Regions from separate parts of the Cryptosporangium sp. NPDC048952 genome, predicted to be linked through region 1. Evidence: riboswitches for the same ligand, from Rfam matches in the RefSeq annotation. Region 1 holds a riboswitch; the other holds the start of a gene.
The links. A riboswitch is a leader RNA that binds a small molecule or an ion and turns the genes downstream of it on or off. The one in region 1 is predicted to bind S-adenosylmethionine.
Positions count from the first base shown of each region.

Region 2: it holds a riboswitch for S-adenosylmethionine, as region 1 does, so the genes downstream of both, ACGFY5_RS20730 (aminotransferase class V-fold PLP-dependent enzyme) here and thrC (threonine synthase) in region 1, are expected to answer to the same signal.

Region 1 covers NZ_JBICTY010000001.1:439,053-446,765, reverse strand. Annotated here, with positions in the region: gene groL (chaperonin GroEL) at 1-234, opposite strand, end outside; gene ACGFY5_RS02105 (cold-shock protein) at 638-844, opposite strand; gene thrC (threonine synthase) at 1,225-2,496, opposite strand; SAM riboswitch class I at 2,507-2,638, opposite strand; gene ACGFY5_RS02095 (sporulation protein) at 2,705-3,493, opposite strand; gene ACGFY5_RS02090 (ABC transporter permease) at 3,591-4,436, opposite strand; gene ACGFY5_RS02085 (CocE/NonD family hydrolase) at 4,433-7,243, opposite strand; gene ACGFY5_RS02080 (AAA family ATPase) at 7,358-7,713, shown strand, end outside.
Region 2 covers NZ_JBICTY010000003.1:1,009,871-1,017,583, forward strand. Annotated here, with positions in the region: gene ACGFY5_RS20715 (ABC transporter permease) at 1-32, shown strand, start outside; gene ACGFY5_RS20720 (ATP-binding cassette domain-containing protein) at 29-808, shown strand; gene ACGFY5_RS20725 (ABC transporter ATP-binding protein) at 805-1,581, shown strand; gene ACGFY5_RS20730 (aminotransferase class V-fold PLP-dependent enzyme) at 1,621-2,895, opposite strand; SAM riboswitch class IV at 2,932-3,051, opposite strand; gene ACGFY5_RS20735 (cytochrome P450) at 3,236-4,432, shown strand; gene ACGFY5_RS20740 (TetR/AcrR family transcriptional regulator) at 4,481-5,134, shown strand; gene ACGFY5_RS20745 (sterol desaturase family protein) at 5,167-6,009, shown strand; gene ACGFY5_RS20750 (FadR/GntR family transcriptional regulator) at 6,006-6,695, shown strand; gene ACGFY5_RS20755 (nuclear transport factor 2 family protein) at 6,692-7,198, opposite strand; gene ACGFY5_RS20760 (MFS transporter) at 7,369-7,713, shown strand, end outside.

The sequences.
Region 1 (7,713 bases):
CTTAGCTACTTCCTTGACCAGCTCGGCGCCGATCTTCTCCCACGGGTCCTCGAGCTCGATCTCCTTGGCGATCGACACACCATCGTTCGTGATGGTCGGCGCGCCCCACTTCTTCTCGAGCACGACGTTGCGGCCCTTGGGACCGAGCGTCACCCGCACAGCGTCGGCGAGCTGGTTCATGCCCCGCTCGAGGCCGCGACGAGCTTCCTCGTCGAACGCGATCAACTTGGCCATTCGGTGATGTCCTCCGATGGTGTCGGACCCCCGGATGCCGCGTAAGACAGCCGGAGACTGCACGGTCGGAACGGTGCCCGCGACGGACGACCCCCCACTGCGTCGGCACGGACCGACGAGCCGGGAGCCTCACCTCCCCGACCTTGGCACTCAAGACTACCGAGTGCCAATGCCCTGTTTAGCACTCGACCCAGGCGAGTGCAAGCAAACGGGGAGGGTCCCACAGGCGTCCGGAGGGCCCGCGGCCGCCCCCCGGCGAGAACCGACGCCGAATCCGAGAGATTGTTCGAATCTCTGAATTACCGACTAGGAATGGCGTACCGGTTTACCGTCGGGCTCAACAAAACAGACGAGGCCCGTTCCGGTCGCACCCACCGGAACGGGCCTCGCTGGAAGTCTGGAACTACGACGCGACGACGGTGACGTTTTCCGCTTGGGGACCCTTCGGACCTTGAGTGACTTCGAAGTCGACTCGCTGGCCGTCTTCGAGAGACTTGTACCCGTCCATCATGATCGCCGAGTAATGGACAAAGACATCAGCGCCGCCATCGACAGCGATGAAGCCATAGCCCTTCTCGGAGTTGAACCACTTGACAGTGCCCTGCGCCACTGTGCACTTCCCTTACTTGCTGGTACCCACGAGGCGCACTCCTTGACCATGCGTCCCGGGTCTTCGTCCAAGAGCCCCGCACTGCACATCGCACGAACACTGGCAAGAACTATGACCGGTCAGGACGGTACCGGACCTCTAGGCAGTACGAAAGTGACGTTTGGAAAAGGGCAGTCTTAGCAAGCAACTTTCTGCAGCCGGGCGCTAATCGATGCGATAACCAGGAGAACCACCAGCCTCACTGGTCTGAGTAAGAGGTATCGCGGTTATCGCTTATCAGCTCTACTACCTACCGCGCTATTCGTACCACTATATGCATTTTATTACTTAGACGAACGGCCTCGCACTGTTTAGTGCGAGGCCGTCCTTGGGCGTCCGGATCAGCCGAGTAGACCAGCTTCGCGGGCTCCGCGCAGCGACGGCGCGATGCGGTGCGTCGGCCCCACGCGGCCCTCGATCGCGTCGGCGGTCTTCAGTCCTTCACCGGTGTTGAAGATGACGGTCTCGGCGTTCGGGTCGAGTTCCCCGGACTCCACGAGCTTCTTCAGCACCGCGACGGTCACGCCACCCGCGGTCTCACCGAAGATGCCGGTCGTCTCGGCGAGCAGCCGGATGCCGTCGCGGATGTCGTCGTCGTCGACAGCGGCGATCGAGCCTCCGGTGCGACGCACCGCGTCGAGGACGTACGGCCCGTCGGCCGGGTTCCCGATGTTGAGCGACTTCGCGATTCCGGTCGGCTTCACCGGTCGGACGACGTCATGGCCCTCGGCGAACGCGGTGTAGACCGGCGAGCAGCCGGCCGACTGGGCCCCGAACACGCGCCAGGAAGAATCGGAAACGATGCCGGCCGTCACCAGCTCACCGAACGCCTTGTCGATCTTGGTGAGCAGCGATCCGGACGCGATCGGCACCACGACCTGCGCCGGGAGACGCCAGCCGAGCTGCTCGGCGACCTCGTAGCCGAGTGTCTTGGAGCCCTCGGCGTAGTAGGGCCGCACGTTCTGGTTGACGAACGCGGTCGTCTCGAACGCGTCGTCCTCCTGCAGTTCACTGGTCAGGCGGTTGACGTCGTCGTAGCTGCCGTCGACAGCGACCAACCGTGGGTTGTAGACCGCGGAGGCGAGGATCTTGCTGGGTTCGAGGTCGGCCGGGATGAAGACGGTGGCCTGCCAGCCGACGCGGGCGGCGTGCGCGGCGACCGAGTTGGCCAGGTTGCCGGTGGAGGCGCACGCCACCGAGCTGTACCCGAGGCCCTTCGCGGCGGTGAGCGCCAGCGAAACCACGCGGTCCTTGAACGAGTGGGTCGGGTTCGCGGAGTCGTCCTTGACCCACAGCGGGGCGCTCAGGCCTACCGCCGCGGCGAGCCGGTCGGCGCGGACCAGCGGCGTCAGGCCCGGGTTGAGGCTCACGCGGTCGTCGGCGTTCTGCCCGACCGGGAGCAGCGGCGCGTAGCGCCAGATGTTCTGCGGGCCCGCTTCGATCTGTTCGCGGGTCACCGACGCGAGCGCGTCGGCGTCGTAACCGACCTCCAGCGGGCCGAAACACTCGGCGCACGCGTGGATCGCGATGAGCGGGAACTCCGCACCACAGTTGCGACAGCGCAGCGCGCGAGCGGGGCTGGCGGTGTCCTGGGCAGCGAGAAGTGACGTCATGGCGAGGCTTGCCTCATCTCTCCCGGATCAACCGGGACGGAGTTGGCACCTGTCGCACCTCGCCTCGCTGTGCGCGATTCGCTGGATGCGATGGTTGCCGGGGCTTCACCGGGCCGTATCCCTCTGCCCCTCTGGATGAGTTCCTATGAAGTTGTGGCGCCCAGTTTACGGCGTGCGGCGGCTCACCGTGCGGTGAGCCGCCGCACACTCAGTGGAACATCCCGCGCCTCTGCGTGAGGATCTGCAGGTGCTCGTGGAGCCACTGCTCCCAGTTGAGCTGCTCGGCGCCCGCGTACTGCACCGTGAAGCGGTTGTACGCGTCGCTGCCGGAGGTCAGGAACCCACCGCGCTTGTCCAGCTCGAGCAGCACGTCCATCGACTGCGGGCCGGAGATGAACGTGACCTCGAGCTCGTTGATCGAGCCGGCGTACTGGTGCGCCGGGTAGTACTCGATCTCCTGATAGAACGGCAGCCGCGACCCGTAGAGCGTGCCCCGCTCCAGGTCGGCGCCCTTGAACTGGAACCCCAGCCGGCTGAACGCGTCGAGCAGCCGGGCCTGCGCCGGTAGCGGGTTCACCTGGATCGGGTCCATGTCGCCCTTGTCCAGCGAACCGGCCAGCTCCAAATCCGTCCGGACGCCCAGCTGCATCCCGTGCAGCGGGTAACCGTTGACTGTCGTCACCGGGGTCTCCCACGGCACCGCGAGCTCGAACGGAACCGCGTGACGCGCACCCGGCTGCAGGCTGAACCGGTGCCCGAGGTGCAGGCGCTGGAACGGCAGCATCGTGTTGTATTCGTAGTCGTCCCCACCGGCCTGGCCCTCGACCTCGACCTTCGCGACCAGTTCGAGCTCGACCTTGTCGACGACCATCTCGACGTTGCCGCCGCTGATCCGCACCTCGCCGCGGAGCACGTCGCCCGGGTGGGTGTGCGGAGAGGCGAGCACGGTATCGACGGACGCGCCGCCGCCGAACATGCCCGAGAGCTTTTTGAACATCACACGATCCTTTGGGTGCGAAGGTGGTCTGCTGATAGTCGCAGTCCGCGCCCTCGAAAGGGACGCACTCGTCAGGGATGCGACTACCGGATGCGGCTCAACTGACAATGTCTTTCCGGAGGAAGCGCCACCAAGCCAGGGCGAGAAAGACGGTTGTGTACGCCACCGCCGAAACCGCGCCCTTCACCATGTCTTCTGCCTCGATCGGAGAGGAAAGCAGAGACAACCACGCCGTTCCGTAACGGGTCGGGAGCAGGGCGCGAAGATCTCCGAGTGCGGTGACCGCTTCCAAGATATTCGAGATGATCCAGAGCATCACGGCGCCACCGACGGCTCCCAATGGGGCGTCGGTTCGCACCGAGAGGTAGAACGCGAGTCCGGCTACGGGTAGCAGAGTCACCGCGATATAGACGACAGCGAGAACGATGCGCCCGAGCGCTTCGGTGGCCGGGATGTCGACGCCGAGCTGCGTACGCAGTGGTCCCCAGCCGAACGCGAGCGTCCCGGCGATCATCGCGACGGTCGGCAGCAACGCGAGCGCGAATCCGCTGTAGGCCAAACCGACTGTCAGCTTCTGCCGCAGGAGCCGGCCCCGCGGCACCGGTGACGCCAGCAGGTAGCGCAGCGTGCCCCAGCTCGCTTCGCTGGCCACCGTATCGCCGCAGAACAGTGCGACGACCACCAGCAGCAGGAAGCTCGAGGCCACGTAGATCGAGAAGAGCGTGAAGTTGGCTCCGCTCGAGGTCGCGAGGTCGGCGAGGCTGCTGCCCTCCTGCGCCGAGTCGGGATCGTCGGGCACGCCGATCTTGAACGCCGCCACCAGGATCAGCGGCAGCACGACCAGGAACCCCAGCGCGATCTGGGTGCGCCGACGGGTGAGCTGGCGTGCGAACTCCGCGCCGAACCGCAGGGTCCGCCCCGGCCGGTGAACTGCCGCGGTCATCGTTGCTCCCCCACGAGCTCCAGGAACACGTCTTCCAGTCGACGCCGGGCAACGAGCCGTTCGACGCCGACACCGGCCCCGACCAGCTCACGGACGACGTCGCTGCGCTCGGCACCGGCCAGCTCGACGACGAGTCCCTGGCCGTTCGGGTGCACGACCTCGACGCCGGGCATCGCGCGGAGCGCGGCGACAGCGGCGTCCTGGTCTCCGGAGGCGACCTCCACCAGCACCGACCGCCCTTCGCCGACGATGTCCCCAACGGTCCCGGCGGCGACGCCGGTGCCCTTGCTCACCACGACGACATGGCTGCACACCTGCTCGACCTCGGCCAACAGGTGCGAGGAGACCAGCACGGCCCGTCCGTCGGTGGCGTAGCGGGACAGCACCGCGCGCATCTCCGCGATCTGCGGCGGGTCGAGTCCGTTCGTCGGTTCGTCGAGCACCAGCAGGTCGGGCAGGCCGAGCATGGCCTGCGCGATCGCCAGCCGCTGGCGCATGCCCTGGCTGTACGTCTTCACCCTGCGGTGCACTGCCGCGCCGAGGCCGGCGATCTCCAGCGCCTCTTCGAGGTGTGCCGACTCGGCGGGGCGTCCGGTGGCCTGCCAGTAGCGGTGCAGGTTGTCCAGACCGGAGAGGTGCGGCAACAGGCCGGGTCCCTCGACGAACGCGCCGATCCGGGACAGCACCGGCGCGCCGGGCACGATCCGGTGACCGAACACCAGGATCTCGCCGCCCGTGGGCCGGATCAGCCCCATCAGCATTCGAAGCGTCGTCGTCTTGCCCGCTCCGTTCGGCCCGAGCAGGCCGACGACCTGGCCGGCCTCGACGGAGAACGACAGGTCCTTCACCGCGAGGTAACCGTCGCCGTAGGCCTTGCGGAGGCCCCGGACGACGAGCGGCGAATCGGCCGCGTCCGGGTCGACAGACACGTCGAGCCGCCGTCGGCGCATCCGGACGATCACCACGGCGACGATCACGCCGAGCGCCACCGCGGCCAGCAGCCCGATCAGCACCCACGTCCACAGCCCGGTCGAGTTCGCGACCGGCACCGGCGTCACAGCGGGCAGGTGCAGGCTGTTCGCCTGCACCGCGACCTGGTAGACGGCCGGCGCGACCGGCCCGGCGTACGCCTGGTCCGCGGTCGCGATCACCAGGCGGACGCTGTGCCCGGACTCGAAGCGGTGACCGATCATCGGCAGCGAGACCATGACCAGCGGCGCGGTGCCGATCGTCGGTGAGAGCCCGGTGAGCCGGACCGCAGCCACCGCCCCGCCGGGCAGCGTGGCCCGCCCGTCCGCGTCGACGTCGTAGAGCTTGAGGAACAGCACCGCCTCACCGGTGGGTGACGCCGCCGCCAGCCGTACCGTCGGCGCACCCGCGACGTCGACCGACCGCTCCAGTTCGACGCCGCTGTAGGCGGCGAACTGACCGGGGACATCGATGCCCGCGCTGGCGAAACTGCTGGTGAGTGCCCCGAAACCGGGGAGCGTCGAAACGCCGGCCGGCGTGGAGTCCGGGGGGTTCGCGATCGGCTGCGGGCTGATGCCGGAGACCCGGACCCGATAGGGATCGTCCGCTGCCGGATACGAGTCCAGCGTGTAGACCCGGCTCGTCGGCCGGGTGTCGCGGACGCTGATCGCCCCGGCGGTCGTGTAGCTGAACTCGTCCGACGGCGTCGGGCCGGAGCCGTCGAGGTAGTGCCGCAGCCAGGCCAGTTCGAGCTCGTTCACCCGATCGGATTCGCGCGTCGACGCGCTCGCGTCGTGGCCACCGGCGTACCAGGCGACCTTCACCGGCGTCCCGTTCGCCGCGATGCCCCGCGCGTTGGCGTCGGCCTCGGAAAGCGGGAACAGCGTATCCTGCTGGCCCTGGACCAGCAGGGTCGGAGCCTTGATCCGGTTCAGCACCGTCGACGGGCTGGAGCGGCGCAGCCGCTCGATGATCGCCGGAGTGGACCGGCCGGTCGTGGCGACCGCGAGGTACTCGCGGCAGAGGTCCGGCGCGAACCGCCCGCACTGCACCAGGTCACCGATCTTCGACGGGTCGACGCTGCTCGGGTCGATCCCGCCCTCGGAGTCCTGCCGGGCACCGAGCAGGGACGCCAGGTCACCGGCGCTGGTGGCGCCGCCGCCGCTCGCGCTGCCGAAGAACAGACCCGCCCAGGAACGCTTGAAGACGCCGTCCTCGGGACCGCCGCCGGTGGCCTCCGGGAAGAACGAGTTCGCGAGGTCGTTCCAGGTGATCCGCGGAACGATCGTGTCGACGCGCTGGTCGTAGCCGGCCAGCAGCAGGCTCAGCGCGCCGCCGTAGGAACCTCCGACCGCGGCCACCCGCGGGTCACCGTCGGCATCGCGCCGTACGTCGTCGCGGTCGGCGAGCCGGTCGATCAGTGCGCGGGCGTCGTTGACCTCGTAGTCGGGGCTGTCCAGCGAGATCGTGCCGTCGGACCGGCCGAAGCCGCGTGCGCTCCAGGTCTGCACGACGAAGCCCTGGCCGGCGAGCCGTCGGGCGTCGGCGGCGACGCTGGCCTTGCTGCCCCCGAAGCCGTGCGCGAGCAGGATCGCCGGCACGGGGTGCGACGAGGAGGCGCTCTCCGGGACGTAGATCGTGGTGTCGAGCTCGATCGGCTCGTTCCGCGACGGCCCCGACTGCACGGTGACCATCGCGTCGGTCGAGCGCACCGACTCGCCGTCGGGCCAGCGGATCCACGCGACCAGCGCAGCGATCACAGCCACCACGACGAGCGTCGTCACGATCCGCCGGGTAGTGACCACCGCACGCCACCCCGAGCGCGCCGGCCCCGGCATCCCGCGCGCTGTATCTGTTTCCACAGCCACACACTAGGTCCGCTTTCCTGAGAGACCGCTGACCTCTCAGCCCCGACACAGCGCCCGACTTGCAGGACGACGCAGACTTACAGGGTGACTTCCGAAGCTCCCTCCCTGACCCTGACCGCGAGCCTGCGGTCGGCTGTGCTCGACGCGCGGCGCGGGGTGGTGCGGCTGCATCCGGAAGTGCTGGCAGCGCTCGACCTCAATCCGGGCGATCCGGTGCTGTTGCGCAGCGCGGACAGGACGTCGGCCGGGATCGCGGCCGTGGGTGACGCGGGCGCGGCGCGCGGGCTGCTGCTTGCCGACGACCTGACGATGGGGAACCTGCGGATTCGCGACGGGGCGTCGGTGGAGGTCAGTGCCGCGCCGATCCAGGCGGCGCGCACGGTTACGGTGGCGGGCGACGCCACTGTCGTAGCCGCGGTTTCGCCGGAGATGCTGCGGCT
Region 2 (7,713 bases), on a different contig from region 1:
TGGCGGATCCGACGCGGCGGAGGTCGGCGTGAGCGTGTTGTCGGTCTCGCAGCTCTCCGTGTCGGGGCTTTCCGGGCCCGTGGAGGGCGCGCTCGTGGACGGCGTTTCGTTCTCCGTGGACGCGGGGGAGCGGCTCGGGCTGATCGGGGAGTCGGGGTCGGGGAAGTCGTTGACCGCGTTGGCGGTGCTCGGGCTGCTGCCGGCGGGGCTGGCGGCGTCGGGCAGCGTGCGGCTCGGGGGCACCGAGGTGGTCGGTGCGTCCGAGCGGGTGCTGAACGGGGTGCGGGGGCGGTCCGCGGCGATCGTGTTCCAGGAGCCGCTGACCGCGTTGGACCCGTTGATGCGGATCGGCAAACAGGTGGCGGTACCGCTGCGCCGATTCGGTGGCGGCTCGGTGACCGATGCGCTCGACGAGGTCCAGTTGCCTGCCCGCGTCGCGCGGGCGTATCCGCACGAGATTTCCGGTGGGCAACGGCAGCGGGTCGCGATCGCGATGGCGCTGGCGTGCCGTCCGGCGCTGCTCATCGCGGACGAGCCGACGACCGCGTTGGACGTCACCGTGCAGGCGGACGTGCTGACGCTGCTGGACGGGTTGGTGCGCGACCGGGGCATGGGGCTGCTGTTCATCAGCCACGACCTGGCCGTGGTCTCGCGGATGACCGACCGGGTCTTGGTGCTGTCGCAGGGGCGCGCGGTGGAAGCCGGCGTACTGACCGATCTGCTGCGCGAGCCGCAGCATCCGTACACCCGATCGCTGGTAGCGGCCGCGCGCCAACTCGATTCGGCGCTGGATTGGAGCGCGCGATGACATCGCCAAGTGCCGCGGGCGCGGCGGGCGGCACTGCACGGGGGGCGGTGTTGGAGGCTCGGGGGATCGGGTTTGCGTATCGGGGTGCCGCGGCGGTGCTTTCGGACGTTTCGGTCGCGGTGACCGAGGGACGCAGTCTGGCGCTGGTGGGGGAGTCGGGGGCGGGAAAGACCACGTTGTTGCGGCTGCTGCTCGGGCTGGCGCGGCCGTCGTCCGGGTCGGTGTTGTTCGACGGGGCACCGCTGGCGTCGGCGGGGCGGACGTTCCGGCGCAGCGTGCAGACGGTGTTCCAGGACCCGTACTCGTCGCTGGATCCTCGGCAACGGGTGGGGCGGATCGTGTCCGAGCCGCTGCGGTCGCTCGGCGTCGCCGGGGACGTCGCGGCGGCGCTGGACGCGGTGGGGCTGCCGCCGGACGTCGTCGACCGTTACCCGCACGAGTTCTCCGGCGGCCAGCGGCAACGGATCGCGATCGCCCGCGCGATCGTGTGCAATCCGCGCGTGCTGCTCGCGGACGAACCGGTGAGCGCGCTCGACGTCTCGACCCGCGTGCGGATCGTGGACCTGCTCGCGTCCTTGCGCGAAGAGCGCGGGTTGACGCTGGTGATGGTGTCGCACGACCTCGCGGTGGTGGCGAGCTTGTGTTCCGAGGTTGCCGTGCTCGAGAAGGGTCGAATCGTCGAGCAGGGTGACACGACCACGGTGCTGGGGTCGCCGTCGCACGCGTACACGCAACGGCTCGTCGCGAGCGTCCCCCGGCTGCCTGGGGTGTGAACCCTTTGGTGGGGTATAGCCCACCACAGGGTTCAGGGCTCAGCGGGTGAGTTCGGCGATTCCGGCGAGCAGGCGGTCTATGTGGGCCGGGGTCGTGCCGATGCCCACGCTGGCGCGGACGGCGGTTGCGCCCAGGTCGGCGCCCGCGCGGGCGGAGGCGTCGTCGAGCAGGCGCTTGGTCAGGGGATGCGCGCAGAAGAGCCCGTCACGGACGCCGATGCCGTGGTGGGTGGCCAGGTGCGTGGACACGTCCGACGCGGACACTCCCGCCACCGCGAAGCTGACGATACCGACGCGGTCGTGTCCGTCGGGGAACGTGCGGAGTTCGCCGACGCCCGGGAGGGCTGCGAGCCCGTCCCGCAGCTGCTGCACCAGGGCGTTCTCTTCGGCGGCAAGGGTGGTTCGGTCCGCCGCGGTGAGCGCCTCGCATACCGCGGCCAGGGCGACAGCGCCCAGGAGGTTCGGCGTTCCCGCCTCGTGCCGCGCGGGTCCGGAGTTCCAGTCGACCGCGTACCCGATCAGGTCGCCGTTCGTCACCGGTGCGACGTACGCGGTGGCGCCTCCGCCGGCGAGATACGGGTCGGCGGCGTCGAGCCAGTCGGCGCGCCCGGCGAGGACACCGGCGCCGAACGGGGCGTAGAGCTTGTGTCCGGAGAGCGCGAGGTAGTCGATGTCGTCGGTGGCGAGTGACACCGGTCGATGCGGTGCGAGCTGCGCGGCGTCCACGGCGATCCGTGCGCCGTACCGGTGCGCGACCTCGATGAGCGCAGCGAGCGGCCACACCTCCCCGGTCACGTTCGACGCTCCGGTAACAGTCACCAGCACGGGCCCGGTGAGGCCGGCCAGGTTCGCTTCCAGACCCGAGACGGCTTCGGCGACGGTGTGGGGGACCGGGAGGGAGATCGTGTTGGTCCAGGGGAGGAGGTTGGCGTGGTGTTCACCGGCCCACCCCACCACCGTGGTGTCGGCCGGTAGCGCCCTGGCCAGCAGGTTCAGGGCGTCGGTGGTGTTGCGGGTGAAGATCACGTGGTCGTCCGCGCGGGCGCCGACGAAGTCGCCGATCGACTGGCGGGCCCGCTCGTAGGCGAGCGTGCTGCGCTGCGACGCCGCACCGGCGCCCCGGTGCACGCTCGCGTACCAGGGCAGGATCGCGTTCACGGCGTCCGCGGCGGCGCGCAGGCACGGGGCGGTCGCGGCGTAGTCGAGGTTGACGTGGTCGGTGACGGTTCCGTCGAACAGCGTCACCGGCAGGTCCCCACCGAGCACCGACAGTCCCGACGTCGAAGCGGTGGGCGTGGGGAGGGCATAGGTCAGCACGAGGCGTCACTCCTGGCACAGGGGACCCCGCAAGGTCCGCGCTTGCCCGCCGCAGGATCGCGGCTGGGCCAGGTCTTCACCCGGGGCACCCCACCGCGAACCGTGGAGGGTTGCCGGCCAGCGAGCCGGGGCTTGGCGCTGGCACTCATGACCTACGCCGGGAGTTTACACACGGCCCGTTGACTTCTCGCGTACGTACGATGTACGTATTACGTACGTCGTACGTATGGGAGGCCCGATGACGCTCGTGGACACCCGGCAGCGTCCGAACCGACTGCACGCCGAGTTACTCGCCGCCGGTTCGTGGTCGACACGGCACGGAGTGGCTCGATTGGCGATGAGCCGGGCCCGCAAGCAGGGTGATCTGCAGGCGCGGCTGTTCTCGGACAAGTCCGTTCGCGACGACCCGTTCCCGCTCTACACCCAGATCCGCGACCGCGCCCCGATCGTGCGCGGCTCGTTCCTGGCGGCCACCGCTCATCACCGCATCGCCGAGGCGGCGCTGCGCAGCGACGCGTTCGGCGTCGTCTCCGATCCGGAGGCGCTCCCGCCGGCGGCGCGTTGGCTGATGACCCGCCCCCAGCGGACGATCGGCCCGGTGACGCCGCCGTCGATGCTCGCCGTCGATCCGCCGGTGCACACCCGGTACCGACGGCTGGTGTCCCGGGTGTTCACCGCGCGGGCGATGGCGTCGCTGCGCGGCCGGGTCGGTGAGCTCGCCGACGAACTGCTCGACCGTGCCGACCGGGACACCGATCTGATCAGCAGCTACGCGAGCCTGCTGCCGGTGACGATCATCGCGGAAATCCTCGGTGTGCCGGCCGACATGCGTCCGCAGTTCGTCGCGTGGGGGAGCACGGCGGCTCCGGTGCTCGACATCGGACTCTCCTATCGCGAGTACCGCCGGGTGGATGCCGCGATCCGCCAGCTCAACGACTGGATGAGCGGCCACTTCGCCCGGCTGCGTCGCGAACCGGGTGACGACCTGATCAGCCGCCTGATCCACGACGACAACGATCTCGACGAGAACGAGCTGCTGGCGATCGCCGGGTTGCTGCTCGCTGCCGGGTTCGAGACGACGGTGAACCTGATCGGCAACGGTGCGGCGCTGCTGATGTCGCACCGGGACCAGCTGGACGGTGTGGAGTGGGGCAACGCGGTCGAGGAGATTCTGCGGTACGAGTCGCCCGTGCAGAACACGGCGCGGCGGGCGCTGCGCGACACCGAGGTGGCGGGGGTGAAGGTGCGTCAGGGCACGTTCCTCTCGATCCTCATCGGCGGGGCGAACCGTGATCCGGAGGTGTTCGACGACCCCGAGCGCTTCGACGTGCACCGGGGGAACGCCAAGGAGCACCTCGCGTTCTCCAGCGGTATCCACTACTGCCTGGGGGCGTCGCTCGCCCGGATCGAGGGGGAGGAGGCGCTGCGCCGACTGTTCGAGCGCTACCCGAACGTTCGTCCGGCTGGCCCGGGTCGCCGGCGCCCCACCCGCACCCTGCGCGGCTACGACGAACTTCCCGTCCACCTCGGATAGCTGGCGCTGCGCGTTGTATGCCTACCTAGGGGACAGAAAGGAGCTGACGTGCGCAGAGGTCCGGAGCCCGTGGTGCGGCAAGTGCTGACGCGCGAGCGGATCGTGCACGCCGCGGTCGAGCTGATCGAGCGGCACGGCGTCGACGCACTGTCGATGCGCGCGGTGGCGGCCGAGCTCGGCGTCGCGGTGATGTCGCTCTACAACCACGTGCCGAACAAGGCCGCCCTCATGGAGGGGGTCGCCGAGTACGTCGTCGCGGGGCTCGACACGGTGCCCGCCGGTACCGGCGACTGGCAGGGCGAGGCCCGCGCCCTCGTCCGCGCGTTCCGGACCGCGGCCCACGAGTACCCACACTCCATGCGGGTGGTGCTGACCCATTCGATCGACACCACCGCGGCGTCGCGCCTGGCCGAACGCGCGCTCGCGCTCGCAGCGGAAGCCGGCTTCGAAGGCGCCACCGCGGTGCGGATCGTGCACGCGCTGATGGCCTACGCGGTCGGCTCGCAACTGCAGGCGCTCTGGCTCGGGCAGCTTCTCGATCGGGTGTCGGAGGATCCGGGGATCAAACGGGTGGACCCGGCGAAGTTCCCGCACGTCGTGGCATCCGCGTCGGCGCTGCTGGCGCACGACCCCGAGGCTGACTTCGAGTTCGGCCTCGACCTTCTGATCGCGGCCATCGACGCTTTGCCGCATACTGGTTGAACCAGTGAACCAGCGGACGTAAGCTGGCCCGCATGACCGAATACGTGCTCGTGTTCGCCGTACCGGTTTTCGTGCTGTGCGTGGCGCTGGAAATCGCCTCCTACCGGCTGCTGAGCGACGAAAGCGAACTCGGGTACACCGCGTGGGACACGGTGACGAGCCTCTCGATGGGGCTCGGGTTCCTCGTGGTGGAGGCGTTCTGGAAGATCGTCACGCTGGCGGCCCTGGCCGGGGTGTACGCGCTGACGCCGTTGCGGCTCGACCCGACGTCGATCGGGACGTGGGTGCTGTTGTTCTTCGCCGACGACCTGGCCTATTACTGGTACCACCGGTCGCACCACGAGGTGCGGATCCTGTGGGCGTCGCATGTGGTGCACCACTCGAGCCGGCGCTACAACTTCTCCACCGCGCTCCGGCAGCCGTGGACGCCGTTCACCGCGTTGCCGTTCTGGCTTCCGCTAGCGGCGATCGGCATCCCGCCGTGGATGATCTTTTTCCAGCTCTCCGTGAACCTGATCTACCAGTTCTTCCTCCACACCGAACGCATCGGGACGATGCCGCGCTGGTACGAAGCGGTGTTCAATACGCCCTCCCACCATCGGGTGCACCACGGCACGCAGCAGGTCTACCTCGACCGCAACTACGGGGGAATCCTTATCATCTGGGACCGACTCTTCCGGACGTTCGAGCCCGAGGGCGAGCGGGTCGTCTACGGTCTGACCAGGAACATCGAGACGTACAACCCCGTGCGGGTGGCGTTCGGGGAGTACGGAAAGATCGCCCGCGCGGTGCGAGGGGCGTCGTGCTGGCGTCATCGGGTGGGTCACCTGCTGCGCGGGCCGGGATGGGTTCCGCCCGTAAAGTCTGCGGCGTGACCTTCAGTCCGATTGCGCGCAGCGGTGTGTCCGACGCGGTCTACCGGCAGTTGCGGGATGCGATCCTGACCGGGTCGCTCGCTGCCGGTTCGTCGCTGCCGGGCGAGCGGACGCTCGCCGAGGAGTTCGGAGTGGCGCGGCACGGGCTGCGGGAGGCGATCCGGCGGTTGCAGCAGGCGCGACTGGTCGAGGTGAGCCACGGTGGCGCCACCCGGGTGCTGGACTGGCGAGTTTCGGCCGGACTCGAGCTGCTCGGTGATCTGGCGGCGTCGCTGGAGTTGCCGGGGAGCGCGATCCTGCGGTCGGCGCTGGAGATGCGGCTCGCTATCGGTGTGGACGCGGCGCGGTTGGCCGCCAACCGGGCTTCGGCGGACGCGGCCGGCGAGATCGAGGAGTACCTGACCGGTTCGGTGGGGGTCACCGACCCGGTCGTGCTCGCCGAGCGCTACGAGCAGTTCTGGCGGTTGATCATCGTCGCCGGTGACAACCTCGCGTACCAGCTCTCCTACAACAGCCTGGTCCTCGCGATGAACCAGAACGCGGAGGTGACGCGGGAACTCGCCGCTCCCGAGGCCGCGGATCTCCCCACTCAGCGGGTGCTCGCCACAGCGATCGCATCGGGCGACGCCGACGGCGCCGCCGCCGCTGCCCGCCGACTGACGTCAGTGATGCTTTCCCGCCTCTAGCGGCGGCGGTTGGGGTCGGCCAACGGGACGAGGGTGCGTTCGCCGAGGCGGGTCATGGCGTGGAGTGGGGCGGTGGCGGCCCTGAGGACGCGGGCGAGCCCCGGGCGACCCTGTTCCCGCACCAGGAGCGGGCCGATCGTGCTCATCACCTGCGTCAACGCGGGGAGTGGCCGCCCGAACAGCGTCAGCTCGACGATCCGGCCCGCGTCGTCGAATCGCAGTAGCTGGGCCTCTTCGAACTGCTCCGTGCCGGCGCGACCGGTCATGAACAGCGCGCGGGTGCGGTCGTCGCCGACCTCGGTGTGGTAGCGCACGTCGTCGAAGACCTGCACCGCGGCGACGAGCATCTCGCGGACCTGTACACGGCCCTCGAAGCGGAACGCGGCCGTGAGCGGCGAGATCGCGACGGCGTTCTCGGCGAGGCAGGCAGTGGCCGCCTCGGCGTCGCCGTTCTCGCCGGCAGCACGCCACTGGGCGGTCGTGGTTTCGATGGTGGTGGGCATCGTGACCTCCTCGACGGGGTGCTCGTGACGGTAGCGTGAATGTCTACGCGGTGTCGACGGTTCAGTTTTGTCGGAGGGCCTGGCTAGGTTCCCGGACCGTGGCACAACTCCTGGCAGACACCCGTCCACTCCGGACCTCACCCGAGTTCCGGAGAGTCTGGGGTGGCCACATGGTCTCGGCCATCGGCACCGGCATGACCGCTGTCGCGCTGGCGATCCAGGTGTGGGAGATCACCGGGTCGTCGTTCGCGGTCGGCGCGATCGGCCTGGTCACGATGGTGCCGACGCTCGCCCTGGGGCTCCTCGGAGGCTCGATCGCCGACGCCGTCGACCGGCGGCGGCTCGTCCTGGTCATGAGCGTCGGCCTCGCGATCGTGGCCGCGCTGCTCACCGCCCAGGCGCTGCTCGATCTGCGTCAGCTCTGGCTGCTGTACGTGCTGGCGGCGGCGCAGTCCGCGCTCTCCGCGGTGGACACGCCTGCCCGGCGGACGTTCGCGCCCCGTCTCCTACCCCCG